Methylotuvimicrobium sp. KM2: one gene and its partner. Each later gene encodes a partner of the first gene's protein in a complex. Links are inferred from orthologs where the notes say so. Each region holds a gene or a part of one and is shown on either strand. Other genes may lie near its edges.

The links.
Region 2: the proteins of ssb (region 1) and sbcB are in contact, whole or in part, in a crystal structure (PDB 3C94), measured with the Escherichia coli proteins. The link is inferred for Methylotuvimicrobium sp. KM2 from one-to-one orthologs.

What each region holds. Positions count from the first base shown.
Region 1 is NZ_CP150634.1:2,548,294-2,552,538, reverse strand. Bases 546-3,470 are described here. They hold ssb (single-stranded DNA-binding protein), read left to right. Parts: upstream 546-1,733; coding sequence 1,734-2,207; downstream 2,208-3,470. Other genes in these bases: WJM45_RS10800 (flagellar motor protein MotB), read left to right, coding at 3,127-3,470; WJM45_RS10805 (MotA/TolQ/ExbB proton channel family protein), read left to right, coding at 2,361-3,119; WJM45_RS10815 (MFS transporter), read left to right, coding at 546-1,351. Also shown: more of WJM45_RS10815, read left to right, coding at 1-545; more of WJM45_RS10800, read left to right, coding at 3,471-3,957; WJM45_RS10795 (PilZ domain-containing protein), read left to right, coding at 4,018-4,245. UniProt on the Escherichia coli protein: Plays an important role in DNA replication, recombination and repair. Binds to ssDNA and to an array of partner proteins to recruit them to their sites of action during DNA metabolism. Acts as a sliding platform that migrates on DNA via reptation.
Region 2 is NZ_CP150634.1:2,958,812-2,962,328, forward strand. Bases 661-3,517 are described here. They hold sbcB (exodeoxyribonuclease I), read right to left. Parts: upstream 2,888-3,517; coding sequence 1,433-2,887; downstream 661-1,432. Other genes in these bases: WJM45_RS12420 (hypothetical protein), read right to left, coding at 661-668; WJM45_RS12430 (CBS domain-containing protein), read right to left, coding at 2,905-3,300; nqrM ((Na+)-NQR maturation NqrM), read right to left, coding at 3,365-3,517. Outside these bases: more of WJM45_RS12420, read right to left, coding at 1-660. UniProt on the Escherichia coli protein: Degrades single-stranded DNA (ssDNA) in a highly processive manner.

The sequences.
Region 1 (4,245 bases):
GCTGGAAAAACGAGCAACCGGTTCATTGGCGGGCATTTACGCATTAAGGATGTTGGGATTGTTTATGATTATGCCGGTATTGCCATTATTTGCCGAGCATTTGGAAGGTTCCACGCCGCTTTTAATCGGATTATCGGTCAGTATTTATGGATTAAGTCAGGCATTATTACAAATCCCTTTCGGGCTAATGTCCGACCGCTTTGGGCGAAAAAAATTAATTATCCTGGGCTTATTGTTGTTTGCAGCCGGCAGCGTGCTTTCGGCGATGTCGACGACGATTTACGGCGTGTTATTCGGCAGGGCATTGCAAGGTTCAGGAGCCATCGCCGCAGTCATTATGGCCTTGGTCGCCGATTTGACTCAGGAGGTCCATAGGACGAAGGCGATGGCCTTGATCGGTATCAGTATTGGCGTTTCGTTCGGCATCGCGATCTCTATAGGACCTGTCCTTGCCGGTTATGTCGGTGTTGAAGGTATTTTCTGGTTGACGGCGCTGCTCTCGTTAGCGGCAATAATCGTCATCGTTTATATTGTTCCGAACCCGATACAATCAAAAGTTCACCGCGATGCCGAACTGATTCCGGGCCAGATAAAGCATGTGTTAAAAAATGCCGAGCTGCTAAGATTCAATTACGGTATCTTTATTCTACATTTGATATTAACGGCCAGTTTTATTGCCATTCCACTATTGATGAGGGATGCCGGATTAGGCGGCAGTCAACATGGACAAGTTTATTTGCCTGTGTTTATCGTTTCATTGTTGGCTGCAGTACCTTTTATTATTTTGGCTGAAAAAAAGCGTAAAATGAAACCCGTTTTTATCGGTGCGATTGCTGTTATCGTTGTATCTGAATTAGGTTTACAGTACTTTCATCAAAGCTTGACCGGGATCGTTGTTTTTCTTTGGTTGTTTTTTTGCGGTTTCAATTTGCTCGAAGCCACGTTACCTTCATTGGTTTCTAAAACCGCACCGGGCGACATGAAAGGAACGGCCATGGGTTTTTATTCGACTTCTCAATTTTTAGGGGCATTTTTAGGCGGTGCGCTTGGAGGCTGGAGTTATGGCGAATTCGGCGGTAGCGCTGTTTTTATCATGAGTGCTGTAGCGGGAGCGAGTTGGTTGGTAGTATCTTTTACAATGAAACCGCCGCGTTATCTTGCCAATATGCTGATTTCCATTAGCAATCTTACCCGAGTTCAAGCCGAGCAACTCACTGAAGAGATCCTCAGGGTTACCGGAGTTGAGGAAGTGAAGCTGCATTTCGGCGAAGGGGTGGTTTATCTTAAAGTCGATAATCGTTTATTGGATAAAGATCGTTTACAGTATTCGATAACTCAGTTCGATTCCTGATAATTCAACTGATTTTTGCTATTTATTTTAAGTTTTAATCTAAATTTGTACCCATCGTAGATCAAAATTCGGCATAGGGGTGTCCGCAAGGACGCCGTGAATGCGTCTATGTAGGCTCTATGCGAGTTCCATGCTGGTCCCTCACCTACTGTTAGGTGAGGGACCGAGTACCCCGGCGCCTACTAAAGCACTGCCGAAATTTGAAGCGTGAAAGGTATAAAATGGGACGCGCGGACCCGCCAAAACCCATAGCTCCAGGAAGTTATTTTTCACGAAATCCTTAAGGATTTCGCGATAAATACTCAGGTTGGTATCGGTTTTCCAAATGTAAAGTTTCCCTTGAGAATCTATATTTTTTGCTCAATCGTTTTTCGGAGAAAACATGCTAAACAAAGTAACATTAATCGGCAACCTCGGGGCCGACCCCGAAGTTCGCTATATGCCTAGTGGCGAAGCGGTAACAAATATTAGTCTAGCCACGACAATGCGTTGGAAAGATAGACAAACCGGCGAGCGGAAAGAGTCTACCGAATGGCATCGCGTAGTTTTTTTTAGAAGGCTTGCCGAAATTGCCGGCGAATATTTAAAAAAAGGCAGCCAGGTCTATGTTGAAGGTCGCTTGCAAACACGAAAATGGCAGGGCCAAGACGGGCAAGACCGCTACACGACAGAAATTATCGCTAACGAAATGCATATGCTGGGAAGCCGAAGCGGCGGTACCGCCAATTATTCCGATAATCAAGGCGCTTATTCGTCACAGAACTCGGCTCCAGCTCAATCTAGGCCTCAATCAACAACACCCTCAAACTCAGCGCCTCCGCCTTACGACGATTTTGATGACGATATCCCGTTTTGAATCATTGAGGGCAAATTTTGTATTCTATCTCTTGACTTTCGCGGTTACTTCAGCGACGAATTTTGATCTGCGAGGGTATAAAAAAGGGGGGGCGACTCAAATGAGTTTGTTCAATGTTCTGATTGATTATCCATTATTACGAAGAGGTTAAATGTGGATATAGCGTCGTTAATCGGCTTTTTATTGGGCATAGGGATTATTACAGCCGCCATTGCTACCGGCGGCGATGTTATGTTATTTGTAAATCTACCCTCCATATTAATCGTCATAGGCGGTACTTTCGGCGTATCGTTGATGCGTATTCCTATATCCGATTTTTTAAGGTCTTTCGGTGTTTTAGGAAAAGCTTTTCTAAACAAAAGGGAAGACCCCGCAGTGTTAATCGAAGAAGCCGTAAGGCTTTCCGATGTCGCTCGAAAAAACGGTCTACTGGCCTTGGAAAATGAGACTATTGAAAACGAATTTATGAGAAAAGGTATCAATCTTTGTGTCGATGGGCATGATCCTGCTTTTGTAAAAAAAATGCTGTCTCAAGAAATTAACCAAATGATATCGCGCAATGAAGTAGGTCAAGATATGTGGAAAGGAGTCGGCGATTTAGCGCCGGCAATGGGTATGATCGGAACGTTGGTTGGTTTGGTGCAGATGCTCGCAAACATGTCCGATCCGTCGAGTATCGGTCCTGCGATGGCCGTCGCTTTACTGACAACACTTTACGGTGCGTTAGTGGCAAACTGTTTCGCGCTCCCGATCGTCGACAAGCTAGCTAAGGTGATGCTTTATGAAAAAACCAATAAAGAACTTATATTAGAAACGATTTCCGGCATACAAGAAGGTATGAATCCTAAGGTTCTAGAGTCTTTGTTGAATTCCTATATTTCCGATAAAAAGCGAAAAACCGACAATGAATAGGTGAAAAATGGCTGATGAATGCCCCAAATGCCCCCCGGTCGGAGCACCCGCATGGTTGACGACCTTTGCCGACTTAATGTCGTTGCTGATGTGTTTCTTTGTGTTGTTGTTATCATTTGCAACCATGGATACCATCAAGTTTAAAAAAATGGCTGATTCGATGATCAATGCTTTTGGCGTACAGAAGGATGTGCCGGCATACGATATTCCAATGGGGACCAGTATTATCGCCCAGCATTTTTCGCCGGCACCGACCGAGCCCACTCCGCTAGAGGAAGTCAAGCAGACGACTATGCAGGATTCGCCGAACTTGGAAGCGGCAAAAAAACAGCTAATGGAATTGACACAGGCCGAAATTGAGGAGCAGGCAGAAAAAATCAGAGAGGATTTAAAAGAAGAAATCAAGATGGGTTTGGTTTCGGTGGAAACGGAAAATCTAAAAATCATTATTCGCATTAGCGAAAAAGGATCGTTTCCATCCGGTAGTGCGGTGCTCAATACCGGATTTGAGCCCGTATTGACTAAAATTACCGCATCGGTTAACGAATCGCCCGGAAAAGTTCTGGTGTCGGGTCATTCAGACGACAGACCGATTAGAACGCAGATGTATCGCTCGAATTGGGAATTGTCTGCCTCTCGTGCCGTAACCGTTTCTCATTTCATGCTGGATCAACCAGGAACCGAACCGTCACGACTCGTCATCCAGGGTTATGCCGATACCCGACCGTTAGTACCTAACGATTCCCCCGAAAACCGGGCGCTTAATCGAAGAGTCGAGATCGTTATCGTGCAAGTAGAACCAGGCGCCGACGAAGCAGGTCAAGAGTTTGTCGAGTAATATTAGGGGGTGGCGAAGTCGATGCATCCAAAAAATATATTTCATTTCCAGGAAATTTAAATGAATCGGGATAAAGATAGACGGCGTTTTTTTCGCATTGATGATCAAGTTAATCTTTACTATAAAAAAGTAGATGAAGCGACCGCCTCGCCGGCTAGTCATATGAGCGATAATGTGCTGGGCAACTGTTCGTTGTCCGCCGCTTTGGAATTAATTTCACAAGAATCCCGTATCATGATGCATCGGCTCGATCGGACTGTGCCGGATGTAGCCGATTATTTGAAATTA
Region 2 (3,517 bases), 410 kb from region 1 along the record:
ACCTGCAACACCTCTTTTTGCATAAGACCCGAAGGTTCAGCCAGGCAAAGCAACAAAATTTGCCTATAGCAATCACCCACAGAAAGCCCCTGCCCTGGTTCTAAATGACTTTTAGTAACATTGGTCGAATCTTTTTTGATTTTCACGCTTAAGCGATACAGCGAATGGATATCTATCCATACCCAATCCGGAACCGGAAAATTCATTAAATAATAACTGACGACAATGTTGCTCAGACCTCTGATCGCTCTTTGAATAGATAAAGGTGCACTCTTACCTTGAAACCAACCTAAGCTTCTTCGAGTAAGCTCTTTCACAACAATCCAATAACCGAGCGTAAATTCCTTTTCTATTGCGATCAATACGTTAAATATTTTATGCTCGTCAGGCTCTTTCGGAAATCCCTCCTGCATTAATCTGAAACGCAAATATTCCTCTACACTGGAAACTCGAAAACTTAATATTTCCAGCGCATCGAGACGAGTCTGAGCACTCATTGCCAGGCTATTAAACTCTTTCAAAAAATCGTATATTAAACGCGTAGACAACCCGGGGTTGGCAACCGGCAGCTCATCCAACCAATGTTTCAATGCCTTTTCTTCGAATATTCTTAATCTTTCAGGAATATTCTGTTGGGCGGGTATTACTAAAAAAAAAGAATTTTTCAATGATCCCTCAGATTTAAGCGCTCAACCAAAAACTGAAACATGTGCTTGACCCAACATCTCGTTTGCAACAAATATAAAGAAAAAAACGCTCGATTATTACAAATGTTTTTATACACCTTTAATGGATTCGGTCATAAATAACTTCCCTATTTTTAATGCGCAAGGTAAGCAGGTTCGGTAACTCGATTGACAGGTGTCGTCGGTAAGACAGATTTTTTCTCCGGCATAATCTGCATTCACCCAGCACCTAAATTGCATAGCCCATTGGTTATGTCTTGGATAATTTAAGTGCCAGGTACACGGCGCCTCGTCAAGCGTGTTACCGAACTCGCGACAAATCTTATAGCGCCTAGAAGTTATTTGTCACGAAATCCTAAGCACATCAAATATAGGTACCGGCTTTCACAGAAGACTCGGGAGACCGGTGGAGGCTCTAAGACCCCCGCTGGGATTATAGAACTTACAATATCGTATTCACCCAGCAAATAAAATTTTTAATTATAGTCAATATTCTATGGAATTCAGGTGCTGGAGGCTTGACGACAGTTCTCGAACACCAAGGATGGCGTATATTAGGGCACCAACAGTAGGCGCTTTGGCGATGTAGGGCAGAAATGCTCCTGCATTTTCTGTATCCATTACATCCCTGTAACGCAGAAACTAGCGAGGAGAAAATTTGCCCAGCTGCCGACATTTTCGCTAGCCAAACCTTCATGTATTCATAAAGTTAGCCATTTTTAAGTATAAAGGGAGTGTTGCTAAAATTATTCTGAATCCATACCGACAATCGACAAAAGTCTCATTTTATCCAGCGCATATTCTCGCAACGCCGATAAAATTGCTGAATCCGCTGAACTTTCGGACTGCAACTCCTGCACTTTTGAGAAATATTCATTAATCGTCATGCAATTGCTAACAGCACCCGTCAAACGCTCCACACAATCTTTCATCCAGCGCGCCCGCTCCTCCTCGTTTAACGTTTCAGGATAGTTCCGGGCTCGATATCGGAAAAACATTTCCGATAACCGCGGATCGCTGAAGTTTAAACGCAAGCTAGCTAAATTCTCAGGAAGAGTTTTATGAACTTTCTCCATTGTTTTTTTGTCGCTATCGCTGAAAAAACCGCCACTGTAAATCATCAAATCAGGGTCGGCATCAGATTCCGGAAAATCCGTTTCAAAGACATGGGTAATTTTTTCTAAGATATTAGAATCGTTGCGGATTTTATCAATATACCGGTAGCAACAATCAATATCTATATTAAGCCTAGCTGCATCATTGGACCTTATAACTGCTATCGGTGCCAGAACAGGGCATTTATTAACATGCACTGTTTTAAGAGGAATCCTTTCGACTCCTTTCGGAAGATCTTTTGTAGCTATAAAAATTCTTTGCTTTATTTCATCGACAGACAAATTAAGCAGAATTTCAGGGTCACTAGAAAGATCATAAACCACGACTCCATTGTTATTGCTTGGGTGCCGACAAATAGGCAGAACCACGGCCATACAATGATTTTTGACAGAGTATTTTCCTGAAATGTGAACAACCGGTTTAAAGCTGCCTGTCTGCAATAATCGGTTTGCGGCAGATTTAACTCGGTTATCAAAAAGAAAATTAAATAATTTCGGTTGCGACTCTCGAATCAGTTTAGCCACAGCTATCGTTGCGTAAACATCCGACAACGCATCGTGAGCCATCGCATGCTCAATACCATTAGCCTTAGTCAATTCTTCCAACCGAAAAGTAACTATTCCCTCCTCGGTTACCGGCCACTCAATACCGCCGGGACGAAGCGCGTAAGCGGCTCGAACCACATCGATTATATCCCAACGGGAATTACCGTTTTGCCACTCTCGCTGATAAGGATCGTAAAGGTTCCGATACAAAGTATTGCGGGTTACTTCATCGTCGAAACGAATATTGTTATACCCTAGGGTGCAAGTATTGGGCTGAGAAATTTCACAAGAAATCGCTTCGATAAACTCAGCCTCGCAAATTCCTTTTGCTTCGGCAATTTGCGGAGTAATACCTGTAATTAAACAGGCAACGGGATCGGGAAGACAATCGAGTGCGGGCTTACAATAAATGACAAGCGGATCGCCTAACACATTGAAATCATAATCGGTACGAATTCCGGCAAATTGAACCGGCCTGTCGCGCCTAGGATCTATTCCGAACGTTTCGTAGTCATGCCAATAAAAAGTCCGTCCGGTCACAATGGGTCGACAGGCATTTAAAGATTGACCAAGGCTTTCAGCACATCGGTCCGACTGACAACGCCCACAAGCTCGGAATCTCGAAAAACAGGAAAACTTCTAATCGCAGAATCCTTGAACTTGGCCGCAATGTCGACGATGCTCGCGTCCGCATCGACCGAAACAATATCCGTGGACATAAATTCGGAAACCTTACCCGCCGAACCTTGGTTATAAGCCGATTCCAATACCACCTTCATGCTATCCTTTTCGGAGAACATACCAACTAACTTGCCTTGACCGTTTATCACGGGAGCACAGGTAATTTTATGGGAAAGCAATTGTTTAATTGCTTCAACGACATTGGCATCTTCCTTGAGTGTGACCATATTTCTTTTGGTCATATAATCGGCAACAGTAATTTTAGCCAGCATGGATTAACTCCTAAATATGGTTATTATTATCAACGAAAGGAATCATTACACACAAACACAAGTGTTAAACTTGTCCTTCCGCTTCCATTTTTTTTCTTTTATCACACTTTTTAATGCAAACGCAATCGCCTTTATTAGCCCCGCCGCACGAGCCCTTGATAGCTTTTCTCCCAAAAATAACGCCCACTGCCATTATCGCAATAACAATGAGCATAAA